Regions from separate parts of the Catenuloplanes sp. NPDC051500 genome, predicted to be linked through region 3. Evidence: riboswitches for the same ligand, from Rfam matches in the RefSeq annotation. Region 3 holds a riboswitch; each other region holds the start of a gene.
The links. A riboswitch is a leader RNA that binds a small molecule or an ion and turns the genes downstream of it on or off. The one in region 3 is predicted to bind cobalamin.
Positions count from the first base shown of each region.

Region 1: another riboswitch for cobalamin. It lies ahead of ACIA8K_RS05540 (CbtB-domain containing protein); the one in region 3 lies ahead of ACIA8K_RS17135 (ribonucleoside-diphosphate reductase subunit alpha).
Region 2: another riboswitch for cobalamin. It lies ahead of bluB (5,6-dimethylbenzimidazole synthase); the one in region 3 lies ahead of ACIA8K_RS17135 (ribonucleoside-diphosphate reductase subunit alpha).
Region 4: another riboswitch for cobalamin. It lies ahead of metE (5-methyltetrahydropteroyltriglutamate--homocysteine S-methyltransferase); the one in region 3 lies ahead of ACIA8K_RS17135 (ribonucleoside-diphosphate reductase subunit alpha).

Region 1 covers NZ_JBITDX010000002.1:576,220-581,367, forward strand. Annotated here, with positions in the region: gene ACIA8K_RS05525 (hypothetical protein) at 1-134, shown strand, start outside; gene ACIA8K_RS05530 (cellulose binding domain-containing protein) at 266-1,351, shown strand; gene trmB (tRNA (guanosine(46)-N7)-methyltransferase TrmB) at 1,651-2,316, shown strand; cobalamin riboswitch at 2,355-2,529, shown strand; gene ACIA8K_RS05540 (CbtB-domain containing protein) at 2,562-2,765, shown strand; gene ACIA8K_RS05545 (CbtA family protein) at 2,783-3,547, shown strand; gene ACIA8K_RS05550 (ATP-binding protein) at 3,994-5,148, shown strand, end outside.
Region 2 covers NZ_JBITDX010000008.1:276,353-281,500, forward strand. Annotated here, with positions in the region: gene helR (RNA polymerase recycling motor ATPase HelR) at 78-2,252, shown strand; cobalamin riboswitch at 2,267-2,473, shown strand; gene bluB (5,6-dimethylbenzimidazole synthase) at 2,503-3,132, shown strand; gene ACIA8K_RS18875 (TetR/AcrR family transcriptional regulator) at 3,175-3,720, shown strand; gene ACIA8K_RS18880 (DEAD/DEAH box helicase) at 3,791-4,942, opposite strand.
Region 3 covers NZ_JBITDX010000007.1:301,550-306,697, reverse strand. Annotated here, with positions in the region: gene ACIA8K_RS17150 (NADP-dependent oxidoreductase) at 112-1,026, opposite strand; gene ACIA8K_RS17145 (cupin domain-containing protein) at 1,023-1,484, opposite strand; gene ACIA8K_RS17140 (helix-turn-helix domain-containing protein) at 1,501-2,454, opposite strand; cobalamin riboswitch at 2,619-2,841, shown strand; gene ACIA8K_RS17135 (ribonucleoside-diphosphate reductase subunit alpha) at 2,992-5,148, shown strand, end outside.
Region 4 covers NZ_JBITDX010000011.1:143,205-148,352, forward strand. Annotated here, with positions in the region: gene metE (5-methyltetrahydropteroyltriglutamate--homocysteine S-methyltransferase) at 1-1,716, opposite strand, end outside; cobalamin riboswitch at 1,839-2,049, opposite strand; gene ACIA8K_RS23140 (ABC transporter permease) at 2,066-2,773, opposite strand; gene ACIA8K_RS23145 (hypothetical protein) at 2,770-4,275, opposite strand; gene ACIA8K_RS23150 (ABC transporter ATP-binding protein) at 4,272-4,991, opposite strand; gene ACIA8K_RS23155 (sensor histidine kinase) at 5,079-5,148, shown strand, end outside.

The sequences.
Region 1 (5,148 bases), on a different contig from region 3:
TCACGACACGGACCGCGTTCCTGACCGGCGAGCGGGACGGCCGGTCGTGGGTCTTCCGGCTGGACACCGGCGGCAACGTGCGCGTGCCGGTGAGCAAGGGGTCGCAGCCGGACCCCCGCCCCTTGAAAAGCTGACATAGAAGAAACAAAATATCTCCGGAGCCGTTCGGGCCCGTCGTGCGGGAGGCAGGGCAAGCCTTCCACCACCAGCGGCGGGAGCGTCGCCACGCTGCCTCATTCGCAGCGAGCCCGTTCGGAGCTGAACCATGTCCCCCAGAACACGTCTCTTCGCGACCGCCGCCACCCTGTGCGCGGTCGCCCTCACCCTGCTCATGATCCGGCCCGCACCGGCCGGAGCGCTGGCGGCCGACCCGGTGCGCATCATGGCGCTCGGCGACTCGATCACCGGCTCGCCCGGCTGCTGGCGCGCGTTGCTCTGGCAGAAGTTGCAGGCGGCCGGATACACAAACACCGATTTCGTGGGTACGCTGCCGGCGCAGGGCTGCGGCTTCGTCTACGACGGTGAGAACGAGGGCCACGGCGGCTACCTGGCCACGAACATCGCGAACCAGTCGCTGCTCCCGGGCTGGCTCGCCGCCACCGATCCGGACGTCGTGATCATGCATCTGGGCACGAACGACGTCTGGAGCAACATCGCGCCGGCCACGATCCTGGCGGCGTTCAGCACGCTCGTGGACCAGATGCGTGCCAGCAACCCCGCCATGCGCATCCTGGTCGCGCAGATCATCCCGGTCGACCCGCCGAGCTGCACCGAGTGCGCGGCGCGGACCGTGGCGTTCAACGCGGCGATCCCGGCGTGGGCCGCGTCCCGGACGACAGCGGCCTCGCCGGTCACCGTGGTCGACCAGTGGACCGGGTTCGTGCCGGCCACTGACACCAGCGACGGCGTGCATCCGAACGCGGCCGGCGACGTCAAGATCGCCAACCGGTGGTATCCCCCGCTAGTCCAGGCGCTGACCGGTACCCAGCCGACCCCGACGCCGACCGGGACCGGCAGCCCTGCGCCCACGCCGACGCCGACGCCCGCGGCCGGATGCACCGCCTCCTACCGGGTGACAGGTCAGTGGCAGGGCGGCTTCCAGGGCGAGTTGACGGTGGCGAACTCCGGCGTCACGGCCAGCCGCTCGTGGACCGCGCGGTTCACGTTCGGCGCCGGGCAGCAGGTGGCCCAGTCCTGGGGCGGCGTGGTCACCCAGTCGGGTGCGGACGTCTCGGTCGGCAACGCGGCCTGGAACGGCGTGCTGCCGCCGGGTGGGAATGCCACGGTCGGGTTCATCGGGTCGTGGACGGGGAGTAATCCGACAACTACCGCCACCTGCACTTTCGGATAAACAACTACAAAACACCACCAAACCCGAAAGGGGGTACGGCGGGAGCTGCGCTTCTGTCGTACCCCCTGGGTATTGTCTGGGGTCTGATGAGTATCGAGACGAACACTGATCTTGACGCAACGCTCCACCTCACGGGGCTTGCGGACCAGACGGGGCTTGCGGACCACACGGGTCTTGCCGACCAGCTGGGGCTTGCCGACCAGCTGGGTGTGCTTGACGACCAGATCACCGGCCTGGCCGAGCAGATCAACGCGCTGCCGCACGGCCGGGTGCGGACGTTCCATCCCCGGCGGGGGCGGATGAGTCCGAAGCACCACGACGCGATGGAGCGCCTCTGGGAGAGCCACGGCGTCGACGTGCCGCTCGACCCGGCCGACGCGCTGCCGCTCGACCTGGCCGCGCTGTTCGGCCGCGAGGCGCCGGTCGTGCTGGAGATCGGGTCCGGCATGGGCGAGGCGACAGTGGCGATGGCCGCGGCCGACCCGGGGCGCGACTACCTGGCGGTCGAGGTGCACACGCCCGGCGTGGGCAATCTGCTGGCGATGAGCGAGCGCCGCGGGCTGACCAACGTGCGGGTGGCGCTCGGCGACGCGGTCACGCTCGTCGGGCACCAGCTGGCGCCCGCCTCGCTCGACGCGATCCACGTCTTCTTCCCGGACCCGTGGCCCAAGGCGCGGCACCACAAGCGCCGGCTGATCCAGCCCGCACACCTCGGGCTGCTCCGCTCCCGGCTGCGCCCGGGCGGCACGCTGCACTGCGCCACCGACTGGGCGGATTACGCACAGTCCATGATGGAGAGCCTTACCGCGGAACCGGGCCTGACGAACGGCTTCGACCGTTATGCGCCACGGCCCGAGCACCGGCCGATGACCAAGTTCGAGCGCCGGGGCGTCACCGCGCATCGCCGCATCTACGACATGATCTTCTACCGCTCCGCCACCGATGAGGAGCAGCAACAGTTGTAGATAGATCACCTCCTCTTGTCGCGCGATTTTCACCGGGCGTAAGCTGCGCAGGCCACGGTGCTCGGGAAGCCGGTGTAAATCCGGCGTGGTCCTCGCCACTGTGACCGGGAAGTGCCCGTTCCACCCTCGCCACCGGACCTTCGGGTCTGGGAAGGCAGGAACGGGCGTGTTGATCCGGGAGCCAGGAGACCGGCCGTGGCGCCGCATCACATCGCCACGAGGCATGGACGAGAGGATCAACAATCATGCCGTCTGCCAGTTCCGCTCCCACCGCCGCGGTCGCCCCGATCAGGGTCCCGCTGCTCGCCTGGCTGCTCGCGGCCGTCGCGCTCATCGTGTTCTACCTGCTTCTCCAGGAGAACGGGCTGGTCACCACCGGCCAGGTCGCGGCGTACCTGCACGAGTTCACCCACGACGGCCGGCACGCGCTCGGCGTCCCCTGCCACTGAGCGCGGGGCACTCCGACATGACCACGCCCATAGTGTCCTCACCGACGCTCGGCGGCATCCTCCGGCGTGGCGCCCTCGCGGGCGTCGCCGGCGGGGTGGCTGCCTCCCTCGTCGCGTTCTTCGTGGTCGAGCCGGTCATCGAACGCGCGCTCGCCGTCGAGGAGGCCCGCACCGCAGCCGAGCCCGCCGAACCCGAGCTGGTCGGCCGGACCATGCAGGTGATCGGCGGCATGGTCGCCGCGATCGCTGTCGCGGTCTGCCTCGCGCTTGTGCTCGCCGTGGTGTTCGCGAAGGTGCGGCACCGGCTGCCCGGCCGGACCGACTTCGGCCGGGCCACGCTGCTCGCGTTCCTCGGCTTCGTCGCGTTCGCACTGGTACCGGCGCTGAAGTACCCGGCGAACCCGCCCGCGGTCGGCGACCCGGACACGGTGGACGCCCGCACCGCGCAGTACCTGTCACTGATCGCGGCCGCCGCGGCGATCGCCTGGCTTGCCGTGCTGGTCCGTCAGGTGCTGCTGGCCCGCGGGCAGTCCGGGCCGGTCGCGGTGACCGGCGGCGTGCTGACCGGCCTCGTCGGCTACGCGCTGATCCTGGTCATCTGGCCGGCCGCCACCGGAGAGATCCCGGCGGACGTGTCACCGCAGCTGATCTGGGACTTCCGGGTCGCGTCGCTTGCCGAGCTGGCCGCGATGTGGGCGGCCATCGGCGCGACGCTTGGCCTGCTGCTCACGCCGCGCCCGGCGAGAACCGTCCGCGACGTGGAGGCGACCGCTTCCGCGTGAGGCAACGCTCGATCGGGGTGCTCCGGTGTTCTCGCCGGAGCACCCCGTTCGCTGTGCGGACCGCGCGCGCGGACCTCCCCACCTGATCGCCGCGCGCCCCGATCAGGCCGGAACACGTCGAGCGTGTGCCGGGACAACCGCCCGCACGCCCAACCGGCCTGAACCTGGTGAGCGCGGGTGCCCGGGACAACCGCCCGCACTCCCCGACCGGCCTGGGACCCGGCGCGCGCGGGCGTGCCGAGGACGGATCCAGCTCATCCGTCGCGCGTGAGCGCGGCAGCGTGGCGGCGCGGTGAGCGGCATCAGCGACGACGGCCGGGCTTGCCTCTGAGCGGGCCGGGTCACGCTCGGGTCGTACCCTCGCGTCTGTGAATTGCCGGTTTTGACGTGTCTCACGGCATTAGTCTGAGGGCGCAGGAGCGGCGAAAAACGGGAGGATCAGGACGGTGACGACGACGGGCAGCATCGCCGTGACGGCGCCCGGCGACACGGACGCCGACTGGGTGGACCTCTCCCGCCGCTCGCTGGTCCCGGACGCCGCGGACCGGATCGCCGAGCTGGCCGCCAGGGTCGCGAACGCACCGACCGGCCTGGTGCAGCTGCTTGAGGACCGGCGCGCGCTGATGAGCGGCGGATATGCGCTGCCGGACGCGTGGGCCGGCCTCGGCGCCGTGCCTGCGGCGTCCACGCTTGCCGGCCTGATCCTCGACTCGGGGAGCCCGCTTGTGGTGCACGACGTCGAGGACGACGAGCGGGTCCCGCCGGACGCGCCGATCCGGCTGGCCGCCGCCCGCGCCTACCTCGGATATCCGGTCCGCTCCCGGGCCGGCGCGATCGTCGGCGTCTGCGCCGTGGTCGACTACCGGCCGCGCGACTGGACCGCGGCCGAGCAGTCGATGGTCGGGCACGCGGCCGAGGTGTGCGGCACTGTCGTCGCGGAGCGCGAGGCCCGGCAGACCACGGACCGGCACCGGCGCTTCCTGGACGCCGTGCTCGACAACCTGCACGACGGCGTGGTCGCCTGCGACGCGGACGGCCGTCGCGTGCTGATCAACGCGGCGATGCTGCGGTTCACCGGGCGCACGCCGGCGCCGTTCGCGCCCGGCGGTCACCCGCTCGACTTCGGGCTGCGGCACGCGGACGGGCGGCCGATGGCGCCGGACGACACGCCGCTCTCCCGCGCGTTCCGCGGCGAGGAGCTGCACGGGCTCGAGGTGCTGGCCGGCCCGGCCCTCGAACGCCCACGCGTGCTGCTCGTCGACGGACAACCCATCTCGGACGCGGGCGGCACCCGGCTCGGCGCCGTGATCGCACTGCAGGACGTCACAGAGCTCAAGCGCACCGAGCGGTTCCGCGCCTGCGAGCTGGCCGTCACGTCCGCGCTTGCCGAGGCGTCGAGCGCGGAGGAGGCCGGGCCGCGGGTGCTGGAGGCGGTGGTCGCCACGCTCGGCTGGGCGCACGCGGAGCTGTGGCTTGTCGACGGCCCCGGCGGCGTGCTGCGGAGTGCCGCGCACTGGAGCGCGCCGGGCAGCGTGGCGGAGATGCACGTGCCGGACCAGCTCGCGTACGGGCAGGGCCTCTCCGGCAAGGCCTGGCTCACC
Region 2 (5,148 bases), on a different contig from region 3:
TCTTGCCGCAAGACCCTATTCCTCCTGCACAATCGCTTGTCGAAGCCGTGAACACGGCATTTGAGGGGATTGTGCACATGCAGACCACCGCCAGCGCCTTCGCGCTGCCCGACCACCTCTCGGCCAAGGCCGATCCCGCACTGATCGCCGACGACGAGCGCCACTTCGCCGCCATGTCCGCCTCGATGAGCGCCCAGATCGACGACCTCTCCACCCGCCTCGACGCGGAGCGGAAGAACGCCGCCGGCCGCGGCCGCCAGGCCGTGGACCGGGACGAGGAGGTCAAGCGCCTCACCGCCCGCCTGCGCACGCTCCGCCGCTACAGCCTCGACCTCTGCCTCGGCCGAATGATCGCCGACGCCGACGCTGCCGACGCTGCCGACGCTGCCGACGCTGCCGACGCCACCGCCACCGCCACCGCCGACACCGATGCCGCCGACATCGATGCCGTCTACATCGGCCGGCTCGGCCTGACCGATGGCACCGGGCGTCGCCTGCTCACCGACTGGCGCTCGCCGGCTGCCGAGCCGTTCTTCGGTGGTACCCACAAGAACCCGATGGGCCTCGCGAGTCGCCGCCGCTACCGGTGGACGCGCGGCCGGATCACCGACTATTGGGACGAGGTCTTCACCCCGGATGCCCTTGACGGCCATGCCGCCCTCGACGACCAGTCCGCTTTCATCGCCAGCCTCGGCGGAAGCCGTTCGGCGCGCATGCGGGACGTGCTCGGCACCATCCAGGCGGACCAGGACGCGATCATCCGGGCCGGCTCCGGCGGCGCGCTTGTCGTGGACGGCGGTCCCGGGACCGGCAAGACCGTCGTGGCGTTGCACCGGACCGCCTATCTGCTCTACAGCGATCCGCGTCTCGGGCTTGGCAATCGCCGCGGCGGCGTGTTGTTCGTCGGCCCGCACGAGCCGTACCTCGCGTACGTCTCGGACGTGCTGCCGAGCCTCGGCGAGGACGACGTGCAGACCTGCACGCTGCGTGATCTGGTCCCGGAGGGTGCCGCGGCGGTCGTCGAGACGGATCCGGAGGTGGCGCGCCTGAAGTCGGGCACCGGGATGCTGACGGCCGTCGAGAACGCGGTCCGGTTCTACGAGGAGCCGCCGAGGTCCGGGACGGCCGGGCCGCATGTCACCCCGCAGGACTGGGCGGCCGCGTTCGAGGCCGCGGACGGCACGCCGCACAACGAGGCCCGCGAGCTGATCCGGGACGAGCTGGTCGCGATTCTGGTCGACCGCGACGACGCGGACCCCGGCGAGCTTCGCCGTGATGAGGAGCTGCGCGCCGCGCTGCACCGGGCCTGGCCGATGCTCGACGCCGCCGATCTGGTGGCCGATCTGTGGTCGGTCCCGGCCTTTCTGCGGCGGTGTGCACCCTGGCTGAGTCACGAGGAGGTGGCGACGCTGCAACGGCGGGACCGTACCTGGACCACCGCCGACCTGCCGCTGCTTGACGCGGCCCGCCGGCGGCTTGGCGACGCGGGGGCGGACCGGCGGGAACAGCTGCGGAGGGCGGCGGTGGCGGCCCGGCGGTCCCGGATGGCGACGGTCATCGACGATCTGATCGACTCCGCGGCCTACGACGACGGCGAGGGCCTGATGAAGATGCTTGTCCAGAAGGATCTGCACGAGGTGCTTGTCGACGGGGCCGTGCTGCCCGGCGGGGATCGGGACGCGCTGGCCGGCCCGTTTGCCCACGTCGTGGTGGACGAGGCGCAGGAGTTGACCGACGCGGAGTGGCAGATGCTGTTGCTGCGCTGCCCGTCCCGCAGTCTGACCATCGTCGGCGACCGTGCCCAGGCCCGCCGCCCGTTCACCGAGTCCTGGCAGGAGCGGCTCACCCGGGTGGGCCTGCACCGGATCTCGATCGCCGAGCTGAACGTCAACTACCGCACGCCGGCCGAGATCATGGCCGAGGCTGAGCCGGTCATCCGCGCGGCCCTGCCGGACGCGAACGTGCCGAACTCGATTCGCAGCAGCGGCCTCCCGGTCGTACACGCGGCGGTCGAAGATCTTGATCTGGTTCTTGAGATGCACCTGCACGAGGACGGCATCGCCGCCGTCATCGCGAGCGAAACCTTCCACAAGGGCCACGGGGGTACGCCGAGGGCGCGCGCCCTGACGCCGGAGCTGGCCAAGGGCCTGGAGTTCGACCTAGTGATCCTGATCGACCCCGGGGCCTGGCCGGCCGTGGACCGCTATGTCGCCATGACGCGTGCCACCCGGCAGCTGGTGATCCTGACCTGACGTAGGCTGCCGGTGGCACGAATCTGTTGCGAGGTGCCCCTTCCGTGCGCGGCGGGGGAGAATCTGGGAAGCCGGTGCGAGTCCGGCACGGGCCCGCCGCGGTGACCGGGGAGCTGCCGTCCACGCGTGAGAGCGCAGCCACTGGCCGATGAGGCTGGGAAGGCGGGCGGTGAGGTGACGATCCGGAAGTCCGAAGACCGGCCTCGCGCTGAGGTGGCCCTTCGGGGCCGGAGCACAGCGGGAGCCTGTGATGAGCAATGACCTGTACGAGATCATCCACCGTCGCCGGGACGTGCGGGGCGAGTTCACTGGTGAGCCGCTGCCGGAGGCGACGCTCGACCGGATCCTGGCCGCGGCGCACGCGGCGCCGAGCGTCGGGCTGTCGCAGCCGTGGGACTTCGTGGTGATCCGGAGCCGGCCGGTGCGGGAGGCGTTCCACGCGCATGTGCGGCGGGAGCGTGAGGTGTTCGCGGCGACGCTTGACGGGGAGGCGGCGGGCCGGTTCGCCCGGATCAGGATCGACGGGGTGCTGGAGTCGACGCTATCCATTGTGGTCACGTACGACGCCGAGCGTGGCGGCCCGGCGGTGTTGGGCAGGCATGCGATCGCGGACGCCGGGCTCTACTCCTCCTGCCTGGCCATTCAGAATCTGTGGCTGGCCGCGACCGCGGAGCGACTCGGCGTCGGCTGGGTGTCGTTCTACCGGGAGGAGTTCGTGCGGGAGCTGCTCGGCATCCCGGCCGGGATCCGCCCGGTCGCGTGGCTGTGCCTCGGTCCGGTCACCCGCCTGCACGACGTGCCGGACCTGGAGCGACACGGCTGGCGTACCCGCCGCCCGCTGTCCCTGGCCCGCCACACCGACCGCTGGGGCGCTCAGTGACGGCCGTGAAAGACCGAACGTTCTATCCGGTATGATGGCCGGATGAGGGAACCCAGGACGTCCGAGGCGCGTGCCCGGCTGCTCGCCACCGCGACCCGGATCTTCTACACCGAGGGCATCCACTCCGTCGGCATCGACCGGATCGTGGCCGAGGCGCAGATCACCCGGGCCACGCTCTACCGGCACTTCCCCGGCAAGGAGGACCTGGTCGTCGCGTACCTGACCGAGGCCGACCAGGCCATCCGCGCCCACGTGGAGCGGGCGCGGGCGGACGGGCTGACGCCCGTGGAGGTGGCACGGGCGATAGCGCACGGCATCGCGGACGACATCCGCACGCCCGGTTTCCGCGGCTGCGCGTTCCTGAACGCGGCAAGCGAATATCCCGACCCCGCCCACCCGGTGCATCAGGCCGTGCTCGTGCACCGGCAGTGGTTCCTGGACACGGTCTCGGAGCTGCTTCCCGAGCCCGCGGCCCGGCACTTCGTGCTGTTGCGCGACGGCGCGATGGCGTCCGGCTGCCTCAACGACCCGCAGTCGGTCTGTGAGACGTTCCTGCTCGGCGTGGAAGGCATCCTGACGACGGCCTGAGGAACAAAAAACTCTGCGGGGGTACGGGCCGCGGCCCGTACCCCCGCAGAGTTTGTGTGCTCGGTGGTTTCTAGGCGGGGATCAGCGCCGGGTGACCGGGCGTGACCGCGTCGAAGTCCGGGCGGATGCCGGCCTGGGTGAGCAGCCGGTGCACCTCGCGGCGCTGCTCCGGGAAGACGAGCGTGAAGACCGTGCCGGACCGGCCGGCGCGCGCGGTGCGGCCGCCCCGGTGCAGGTAGTCCTTGCCGTCCGCGGGCGGATCCACGTTCACGACGAGGTCGAGCTCGTCGATGTGGATGCCGCGCGCCGCCACGTTCGTCGCCACCAGGATTGTCGCGGTGCCGGCGCGGAACTGCTCAAGCGCGCGGGTGCGCTGGTTCTGCGAGCGTCCGCCGTGCAGCGCGACCGCCGGGAGGCCTGTCGCGCTCAGCCGGGTGGCCAGCCGGTCCGCAGCCCGCTTGGTCGCGACGAACATGATCGACCGCGGGTTGCGGGCCGCGATGTCTGCCGCGATCGCCAGCTTGTCTCCGGCCGCCACCTCGAGCAGGTGGTGCCGCATCGTGGTGACGCTGCCGGTGGGCGGGTCGACGCCGTGCGTGACCGGCTCGGTGAGGAACCGCCTGACCAGCCGGTCCACGGCCTTGTCGAGCGTGGCGGAGAACAGCATGCGCTGCCCGTTCCGCGGGGTCTGGTCGAGCAGCGCGCTGACCTGCGGCAGGAAGCCGATGTCGGACATCTGGTCGGCCTCGTCGATGACCGTCGTGGTCACCTGGTCGAGGCGGCACTGACCGGCCTTCACCAGGTCGGCGAGGCGACCCGGGGTGGCGACCACGATCTCGACGCCACGCGCAAGCGTCTGCGCCTGCGCGGCGGCGGAGAGACCGCCGACCACTGTGGCCATCCGCAGCCGCAGTGCGGACGCGTAGGGGGTCAGCGACGCGGTCACCTGCTGGGCCAGCTCGCGGGTCGGCGCCAGGATGAGCGCCAGCGGCGCACGGCTGACGGCCTTCTTGCCGTCGAGCAGCGTGAGCAGCGGAAGCCCGAAGGCGAGCGTCTTGCCCGAACCGGTACGGCCACGGCCGAGCACATCCCGGCCGGCCAGCGCATCGGCCAGCACTGCGGACTGTATGGGGAACGGGGTGGTGAGCCCGTTGCGGTGCAACGCCTTGGCGAGACCGGGTGCCAGCGGCAGGTCGGCGAACGTGCCGGCGCCGGTGGGCATCGGGGTCGTGACGACAACCTGGGCGGGCGGAGCGGAAGCCTCGATGGGCTTGCGCGGCGGGCGCCGACGGCCACGCCGGGGGGAGGACACAGTACCTGCGGTCATATGTCTGCAGATGCCTTTCTTGGACACGGCGCGCACCGCACCGTGACAGGAGGCATCGATGGAAACGAACCGAGGTGATATGGCAAAGAAAAAAGGCCCGG
Region 3 (5,148 bases):
GCCCGGAGCCGGCTCCACCCACATCCGCGCTACCCGCAGATCTGGCTGCCCGGTCGGAGTGTGCTGCCCGATATCCCAGAGGGGACGCAGCACACCCCGGCCCGGACCGGCTCAGCTTCCAGTCATGGTGATGACCAGTTTGCCGCCCTTCGGGCGTTGCTCGCGCTCCAGCTCGGTCAGGGCGGGAATCGCCTCGGCGAACGGGACCGTGCGGGCGATGGGGAGGCGCAGGGTTCGGGCCACCTCGACCAGGTCGGCGGTCACCGGCCGGCCCATCATTGCCCGGTACGGTCCGGGCAGGGCGCTTCTGAGCATTTTGGCCGGGGTCGGGACGATGTCGATGATGGTGCCGCCCGGCTTCAGCAGCGTCCGGGCCGTGGCGAAGGACAGTTTGCCGGGCGTGTCGAAGACGAGATCGAACCGTCCCGCGAGGGCGGCCGGGTCGAAGTCGAAACCAACGACCGGTTCGACGTCGAGTTCGCGGGCCTCGGCGGCCGTGGGGTTGCGGCAGCTGCCGGTGACCGTGGCGCCCCGCGCCCGGGCGAACTGGACGGCGGCCCGGCCCACCCCGCCCAGGCACCCGTTGACGAAGACCGCCTGCCCTGGCCGTACCCCCGCGGTGGCCTGGTAGGCGGTCATGCCCACGGTCGGCAGCGCGGCGGCCTGCTCGTAGGAGAGGTCCGCCGGTTTGAGGACTACGGACTTCTCCTGGGCCGTCACCATCTCGGCGAAGGCCCCGGCCTGGCGGAACCGGGCCGCGCCGAGTACCGCGTCGCCGGCCTTCAGGCGGGTGACGCCGGCGCCGACCGCCTCGACGACTCCGGCGAAGTCGTGGCCCATCGCCCGGGGAAAGGAGCGACCGGTCATCAGTTTCATCTCGCCGTTGCGCATCTTCCAGTCCAGCGCGTTGGAGGCCGCGGCCCGGACGCGGACGAGAACCTCGTCCGGCCCTGGTCGTGGTGGAGCGAACTCGGCGAGCCGCATCACTTCCGGGCCGCCGTAGGTGTCGTACTGGAGGCGCTTCACGAGGCGTATTCGTTCGAGATCTCGGTGGCGTAGTTCTTCCACAGCGGTTGCATGGTCTCGGCGTTGATCGGCTGCCCGGAATCGATCATGGCCTTGAAGTCGCGGAAGTACTGCACGTACAGGTCAGGGGTGAACGTGTTCAGCATGACCGCGTTCACGTCACCGATGTTTGCGAACGTGTGCGGTGCCCCGGTCGGCACGATGACCCAGGTGCCCGGGCCGGCGTCGTACTCGTCCTCGCCGACCGTGAACCGGAACGTTCCGGCCAGCACGTAGAAGCCCTCGTCGTGCTGGGCGTGGCGGTGCTGCAACGGGCTGGGGGTGCCCGGTGGGATGGTGACCTCGGCGAATCCCAGCCGATGGTCGGTGTGCTCGCCGTTCTCAAGGATCCGGATCTGGTGTGCCCCGCTGCCGAGGATCTCGCCCTCACCGGGGCGGACGATGTTTACCTTCGCCACGACTTCTCTCCCATTGCTATTGCCTGCCTTGCTGACCACCATCCTGTTCCGGGCCGGTTGTGCGCGTCCTGGTCGTCCGTGCACGGTTGCTTGTTGTCAGTGCACGGGCGTTGTAGCCGTACGTCGCCTTGAAGAGCTTGCTGAAGTGGGTCGGGTCGGGGAATCCCCACCGGGCGGCCACGGCGGTGACCGTATGTCCACTTCCGGACAGCTCGGCCCGGCAGCGCTCCAGGCGGCGACTGCGGATCAGGGCCGCCACGGTGAGCGGCTGGTCCTCGAACAGCTTGTGCAGCCGGCGTACGGAGATGTGGTGGGCGGCGGCGATGCTCAGCGGGGACAGATCGGAATCGGCCAGCCGGGCCTCGATGTAGCCGGCGATCCGGTTCCGCAGCCTCTCGTCGGGGGCCGGTCGCTCGTCACCCAGCCGGGCCTCAAGTGCGACAGCGATCAGCTCGATGACGGCCGCCGCCGACCGCAGCGCCTCCGCCTCGCGGAACCCGGTCGCCGATCGCGCCGACTCCCGGGCCAGCACGGAGACAAGAGCACCAGGACCATGACTACCATCGATGGGTACGCCGATGAGCCGGTCGATCTGCGCGGGACGGATCCGGAGCTCCCGGCGCGGAATCAGGATCGTGACGTGCGTCGCCGCGGTGCTCTCGAACCGGAGCGTACGCGTGGGATCGAGCAGCATCAGGTCGGCCGGCCCGAGTTCGGCGTCGCCGTGCCCCTGCGTGATCCGGGTCCGGCCCCGGGCCATCACCTTGACCGCCAGGTTCTTGCCGTCGGAGGCGTCGCGCTCCCGCCCGATGCACGCGCTCTCGGGCGTGTCGAGGGAGACCAGCCGCAGCGGCCCGAGGTCACGGGTGGCGACCCGTCCCCGGAAGTCGGCTCCGGCCAGCTTGTTGACCAGCGGCGGAAACCCGCTTGCGGCCAACTCGTCCTGGAACGTCTCAAGGTTGCCGATCACCTGTCAACGATACGGCGACACCCGTCCGGTAGGGCACGGCGTCCGGCGCGGGTCACAGCGGAGACGATCGCGGTCGGGCCGCTGACCTGGCCGCATGATCATTTGGTGGGGAGCGACACGCCCGGCACGACATGTTGTGGTTTGCGGATGCGGCGTACCCATATATGGTGTTGCACGCAGCTGGTTCGGGCGTGGCGTATGTGACGTTCGAGGCAAGAGGGAACCCGGTGTGAGTCCGGGACTGCCCCGCAGCGGTGAGTGGGAACGAAAGCCGTCACAAGCACTGGGCTCCGTCCGCGACAGCGACGAGCGTGGGAAGCGACGGCCGGTAGGAAGTGAGCAGCGCGCCCGCGAGTCCGAAGACCTGCCAGCCGCGCCGTGCCCGCCAGACGGGGGCGGTGGTTCGAGGCCGCGCGGGACGGCCGACGCCGACCAGCCCCTGTGGCCGCAATCCATGCGTGCCCAGCGGTGGCCTGCGCCCGCGCGGTCCGAGGACCTCCCACCAGGGAATCGGACTCGCGAGGGAGCAGGACGAGCATGACGGTCATTGACGCGGCGGTACGGGTGCGTACGCGCGACGGCGCGCTGGAACCGGTGGATCTCCACCGGGTCGTGCGGGCGGTGGAGCGGTGGGTGCAAGGCCTCGGGGAGGTCGATCCGCTGCGGGTGGCGACGAAAACGATAAGCGGCTTGTACGACGGCGCCGGCGCGGAGGAACTGGGCAAGCTCCTGATCCAGACCGCGGCGGAGCTGATCGGCGAGGAACCGCAGTACTCGCGGCTGGCGGCCCGGCTGCTCGCCCACACGGTCGACGGCGAGGTCCGCGGCCAGGGCATCGACTCGTTCTCCGCGTCGATCGCGCTCGGCCACGCGCAGGGGCTGATCGGGGACGGGACCGCGGCGTTCGTCGCAGCACACAGCACACAGCTCGACAGCGCCGTCGACACCGCGAACGACATGCGCTTCGAGTATTTCGGCCTGCGTACGGTCGCGGACCGCTACCTGCTGCGCCACCCGCTCACCAGGAAGAACGTCGAGACCCCGCAGTACTGGCTGTTGCGGGTCGCGTGTGGACTGTCGCAGACCGTGGACGAAGCGATCGGCTTCTACCGGCTGATGGCGTCGCTTGCGTACCTCCCGAGCTCTCCGACGCTGTTCAACTCCGGCACCCGGCACTCGCAGATGTCGTCCTGCTACCTGGTCGACTCGCCGAAGGACGAGCTGAACTCGATCTACGAGCGGTACGCACAGGTGGCGAACCTGTCGAAGTTCGCCGGGGGGATCGGCATCGCGTTTTCCCGCATCCGGTCGCGCGGCGCGCTGATCCGCGGCACGAACGGGCAGTCCAACGGGATCGTGCCGTTCCTGCGCACGCTTGACGCGAGCGTCGCGGCCGTCAACCAGGGCGGCCGGCGCAAGGGTGCGGCCTGCGTCTACCTGGAGCCGTGGCACCCGGACATCGAGGAGTTCCTTGAGCTGCGCGACAACACCGGCGAGGACGCGCGCCGCACGCACAACCTGAACCTGGCCAACTGGATCCCGGACGAGTTCATGCGCCGCGTCGAGGCGGACGGGGACTGGTCGCTCATCGACCCGAACCAGGTTCCGGAGCTGCCCGACCTGTGGGGCGACGACTTCGACCGCGCGTACCGTGCCGCGGAGGCGGCCGGAAAGGTCACCAAGACGGTCAAGGCCCGTGACCTGTACGGCAGGATGATGCGCACGCTCGCGCAGACCGGCAACGGCTGGATGACGTTCAAGGACGCGTCCAACCGGCTCGCCAACCAGACGCTGCTCCCGGAGAACACGGTCCACCTGTCCAACCTGTGCACCGAGATCATCGAGGTGTCGAGCGACGACGAGACCGCGGTCTGCAATCTCGGCTCGGTCAACCTGGGCGCGCACGTCACCGGCGGCACGCTCGACTGGGAGCGGCTGCGCGAGACGGTCCGGACCGCTGTGGTCTTCCTGGACCGGGTGATCGACATCAACTACTACCCGACGCCGCAGGCCGCCGCGTCGAACCCGCGCTGGCGCCCGATCGGCCTCGGCGTGATGGGCCTGCAGGACGTGTTCTTCCGGCTGCGCCTGCCGTTCGACTCGGCCGCGGCGCGGGAGCTCTCCACCCGGATCGCGGAGGAGATCTACCTGACCGCGCTGGAGACGTCGGCCGGGCTTGCGGAGCGTTTCGGGCCGCACCCGTCCTTCGACGCCACGCGCATGTCGAAAGGTCAACTTCAACAAGATCTTTGGGGCATCGAGGGTACGCCTGAGCGCTGGACCGCGCTGCGGAGCAAAATCAACGCCCACGGGGTACGCAACTCGCTGTTGATCGCGATCGCGCCGACCGCCACCATCGCCTCGATCGCGGGCTGCTACGAGTGCATCGAGCCGCAGGTGTCGAACCTGTTCAAGCGCGAGACGCTCTCCGGCGAGTTCCTGCAGATCAACTCCTACCTGGTGGACGAGCTGAAGTCCCGCGGCCTGTGGACGGACGCGATCCGTGCGGAGATCAGGCGCGCGGAGGGCTCGGTGCAGGGCATCACGGCGCTCCCGGCCGAGGTCCGCGCGCTGTTCCGGACCGCGTGGGAGCTGCCGCAGAAGGCGCTGATCGACCTGGCTGCCGCGCGCGGGCCGTTCATCGACCAGTCGCAGTCGCTCAACCTGTTCATGAGCGCGCCGACGATCGGCAAG
Region 4 (5,148 bases), on a different contig from region 3:
CGCCAGCGCGACCTGGTTGGCCGTGTCCGCGAGCGGCTGGTCGGTGCGCACGAACGACCAGGCCAGAATCGTGACCGGGCCGGTCAGCATGCCCTTGACCGGCCGGTCGGTGAGCGACTGCGCGTAGGACGACCACTCGACTGTCATAGCGCCCCGCCGCGCTACGTCACCGTAGATGATCGGCGGGCGCACGCACCGCGAGCCGTAGGACTGCACCCAGCCGCCGCTCGTGGCCGCGAAGCCGTCGAGCTGCTCGCCGAAGTACTGCACCATGTCGTTGCGCTCCGGCTCGCCGTGCACGAGCACGTCCAGCCCGAGCCGTTCCTGAAGGCGGATCACGCCGAGGATCTCCGCCCGCATCTGGTTGCGGTAGCCGAGCGGGTCAAGCGTGCCGGCCCGCAGCGCGGCCCGTGCCTTGCGCAGCATCGCGGTCTGCGGGAACGAGCCGATCGTGGTCGTCGGCAGCGGCGGCAGCCCGAGCCGGGCCTGCTGCGCGGCGGCCCGGCCGGCATAGGCACCGCGCCGGGAGTCCTCCGGCCGCAGCGCGTCGAGGCGGGCGCGGACCCCGTCGTTGCGCCAGGCCGCGGGCGGCGGGCCGAGTGGCTCGGGCAACGCACCGGCCGCCCCGGCCAGCGCCACCACCTCGTCAACCTTCTGCCTGGCGAAGGCGAGCCGTTTCCGCAGCTCAGGAGCAAGATCCAATTCAAGATCGAGATCCACGGGTACGTGCAGGAGCGAACACGACGTGGCCACCGCGACCTCGCCCGCAAGCCCGGTGAGCGTGGCCAGCCGCGCCGCCGCCGTGCGCAGATCCGTGCGCCACACGTTGTGCCCGTCGACCACCCCGGCCACGATCGTCTTCTCCCGCGCGTTCCCGGCCGCCGCGAGCGCGTCCAGGTTGCCCGGCCCGGCGACCAGGTCCAGGCCGACCGCCTCGACCGGCGTGTCAAGCAACGCGGGCAGCGCGTCACCGAGCTCGCCGAAGTAGGTCGCGACGAAGATGCTCGGCCGGCGTGCGACCGCGGCGAGCGCGATGTAGACCGCCCGGAGCGCGTCGATCTCCTCCGCGGTACGGTCGGCCGCGTAGGCGGGCTCGTCCAGCTGCACCCAGCGCACGCCCGCCGCGGCCAGCTCGCGCAGGATGTCCGCGTAGACGGCGACCAGGTCGTGCAGCCTGTCGAACGGCCGGAACCCGCCCGGTGCGCCCTCCGCCGCCTTCGCCAGCAGCAGGAACGTGGCCGGCCCGACGAGCACCGGCCGGCTGTCGATGCCGAGCGCGCGGCTCTCCGCGTACTCACGCAGCGCCTTTGTGGGTGTGGCTGTGAAGACCGTGTCCGGGGCGATCTCCGGGACCAGGTAGTGGTAGTTCGTGGCGAACCACTTGGTCATCTCCAGCGGCGGCTGCGCGTCCGTGCCACGCGCCATCGCGAAGTACGTGTCGAGGTCGCTGAGGCCCAGCCCGGCGAACCGCGCCGGGACCGCACCGACCGCCACCGCCGTGTCGAGCACGTGGTCATAGTAGGAGAACGTGTTGGACGGGATCGCCTCGATCCCCGCCTCACGAAGCGTGCGCCAGACGTCCGCGCGCAACCCCGCGGCGATCTGGTCGAGCTGCCCGGCGTCGATGCGGCCGGCCCAGTAGGCCTCGACCGCCCTCTTCAGCTCGCGATCCGGGCCGATGCGCGGATAGCCGAGCACCGTGGTGTGACCGAACATGTGAAACCTTCCCTCGAGGTCGGCGGACCCGTCGGAAAGGCTGGGTGAGGCACGGCGGCCGGTCTGCGCCTCCGGTGACCCGCCCTGGCCCTCCCGAGGGACCGTCGGCAGCGCACACCGGTCCCGGTGTACGCGGTGCGGGCAGGTCTTCGGACTCGTGGGCGCGTCACTCGTTCCTACCGGCCGTCGCTTCCCAGGCTCCGATTGCGGAGCCCAGTGCTTGATGACGGCTTTCGTTCCCACTCACCGCTGCGGGGCAGTCCCGGTTTCCCACCGGGTTCCCTCTTACGACGCCGTGGGCGACCACGGCGAACCAGCACTGCCCGACATCCTACGGCCTCGGCACCGCTCAGGCGTCCCGGCGGTGCAGGACCACCGCCCCGATGACAAGCGACGCCACGGACCACGCGGCCAGCACACCGAGACCGGCCCACGGCGTGATCGGCGGGCCCGTCGTCGCCTGGACGGACAGGCCGGACGGCATGGGGGCGAAGCGGCGCAGGGCCCGCTGTGTGTCCGGGTCGGTGACGGTCGTGGCGATCAGTGGGGGCGCGTAGAGCAGCACCAGCACCAGCACGACCGCGGCCGAGGTCGCCGGGTCCCGGAGCGCCGCGACGACGCCGAGCGCCAGCAGTCCGATCAGGATCAGGTAGAGCACCGACCCGGCGGCGGCGCGCAGCCCGGGACCGCCGACGGGCAGGATCGCGCGGCCGGCGGCCAGGCAGCCGAGCACCGCGAGCCCGCCCGTGACAAGCGTCGACGCGCTCACCACGAGAGCCTTGACCCCGAGAACCACAAGCCGCCGGGGTACGGCGGTGAACGTCGTCCGCAGCGATCCCCCGAGGACCGAGACCGCCAGCAGCACCACGAGCGCCTGCCCGAGCCGCACCCCGGCCAGGGTAAGCGCCGCCGGGTCGAGACCGCACTCGTTGCGCGGGCACGCGGCGACCGCGAGCAGGCTGACAAGCACTGTCACCGCCACGATGGACGGCAGCAACAGGTGGACGGCGGGCTCGGTGCGCAGCCGCGTCCACTCCGCGTGCAGGGCCGGGATCACAGGTCGGCCCGCCGCAGCCGCACGCCCGCCAGGACGAGCGTGAGCGTGGCGTACCCGGCCAGCACCGCGAGCCCGCCCCAGGCCGGCAGCGGGAAGTACCCGGCCATCGGCACGTAGTTGGCGATCACGTGGGCGTACGCCGGCTCGGTCTGCTGCACCGCGAAGGCCGCGGCGGGAGTGACCCGCAGCAGCCACTGCGACGCCCCCGCGGGCAGCCCGCCCACAACCGCCGCAAGGTACGGCAGCACGACAACCGCGACGGCCAGCCCGGCCGCGGGCAGGCTGCGCCGGACCAGCGCACCGAGCCCGAGGGCGAGCAGCGCCACCCCGGCGGTCAGCAGCCCCACCGTGAGCGACAGCGTGACCACGTCCGGGACCGGCAGGAACGGCCTCCGGGACCCGTTGGCGTGGAGCACCCGTTCCGCGACCGGCACGACGAACGCGGCGGCGGCAGTCCCGGCGGCGAACATGGCCGCGCCGAGCACCGCGGCCTTCGCGAGCAGGATCCGGGCGCGGCCGGGGGCGGTCAGCGCGGTCACGCCGACCAGGCCGAGGCGCAGTTCCGCGGTGATGAACTGGACGGCCACGACGATCACCACGATCAGGCCGATGACCAGGCCGAGCAGCGTCATCTGGGTGCCGGGTCCCTCGCCGGCGAGGGGTGCGATGTCGCCGTTGCCGCTGACCGTCCAGACGCCTGCGGACTCCTCCGCGCTGCCGGGGTGGTGGACGGGGCCGTCCGGTTCGGGGTCGGCGCCGACGTCGTCGCGCAGCCACCCGCCGCCGGGTACGGCCCCGGTCAGGCCGAGATTGTCGAACGTGGCGGTGGTCGTGGACAGGCGGGCCTGAGCGGTGCCGCCGCCGACGCCGTTGTGCACGGTCAGGTCGCTCGGCGAGGTGACGAACAGCCCGATCTCGACCGGGCCGGTGAGCGTGGCGGTCCCGACCCGGGTCCAGGTGACGCCGTCGGCGGACTCCTCGCCGGTGAGCGTGCCGCCCACCCGGGTCAGCCGCAGCCAGCGTGGCGCGCCTGTGGACACGGCGCCGGGCAGGCCCGCGACGTCGTGGACGAAGTCGTGCTGGAGGCGTACCCCGTGCTCGGCGGTGGTCATCAGCGCCACGTAGCCGGAGCCTTCAGTAGTGCCGCGCTTGGCGATGATCCCGGCCTTCGCCCACGGGACCAGGCCGGGGACGATCGTGTCGTGGTTCGGCGGCGGGTAGGTGATGATCCCGGTCATCGAGGTCACCCGGACCGTGATCGTGCCGTCCCCGGGCAGGGGCTTGTGCACGAAGTAGAATTTGTCGCGCACGGATTCGCCGCCCGGCCCGGCCGGGGGTGTCGGGCACTCGACGTCGACGGTGCCCTTGGAGCAGACAGACACGCTGTTCGCGGCGACGAACAGGCCCAGGCCGACGATCAGCGCGGCCGTGGCGACGGTGCCGAGCACCAGGCCGCGTACCGTGCGGAATTTCGTCAACTCCGCGTGCAGGAGCCGGCTCATCGGTAGTCCACCTCGTCCCGGGTCAGCGCGAAGTAGGCGTCCTCCAGCGAGTCCGCGCCCGCGACCAGGTCGGCCACCGTGGTGTCGGCCAGGACCCGGCCCCGGCCGGCGACCACCACGTGCGCGGCGATGTGCTGCAGCTCGCTCATCAGGTGGCTTGAGACAAGCACGGCCCGCCCCTGACCGGCGAGGCCGGCCAGCAGCCCGCGCATCCACACGATCCCCTCCGGGTCGAGGCCGTTGAACGGCTCGTCGAGCATCAGCATCGGTGGGTCGCCGAGCAGCGCGGCGGCGATCCCGAGGCGCTGCCGCATGCCGAGCGAGTAGGCACCGGCCCGGCGGCGTCCCACCTCGGCAAGCCCGGTCAGCGCTAGCACCTCGTCGACCCGGCGGGCCGGGAAGCCCTGCGAGTGGGCCAGCCAGAGCAGGTGGTTGCGGGCGGTCCGGCTCGGCTGGACCGCGCCCGCGTCGAGCAGCGCGCCGACCTGGGTGAGCGGCCGGCGCAGGGTGCCGTAGCGGACGCCGCCGACGAGCGCGGCGCCGGAGTCCGGCGCGACCAGGCCGAGCACGACGCGCATCGTGGTGGACTTGCCGGCGCCGTTCGGGCCGACGAAGCCTGTGACGTGCCCCGGCCGTACCGTGAAGGACATGTCGTTCAGGGCGGTGGTCCGCCCGTAGCGTTTGCGGAGGCCGGTGACCTCGATCGTGGATTCCATGGCGGTGAGTTCTACGGACCGGCAGGTAACGCGGGCCGAACACGGCCTGTCATTCCGCTGTTAGGGGCGGACCGGCATCCTGGTCGGATGCGGACGGTACGGCTGAGGTTCACCATCATGTACGTGGCGCTGTTCATGCTCTCCGGCGTTGCGCTGC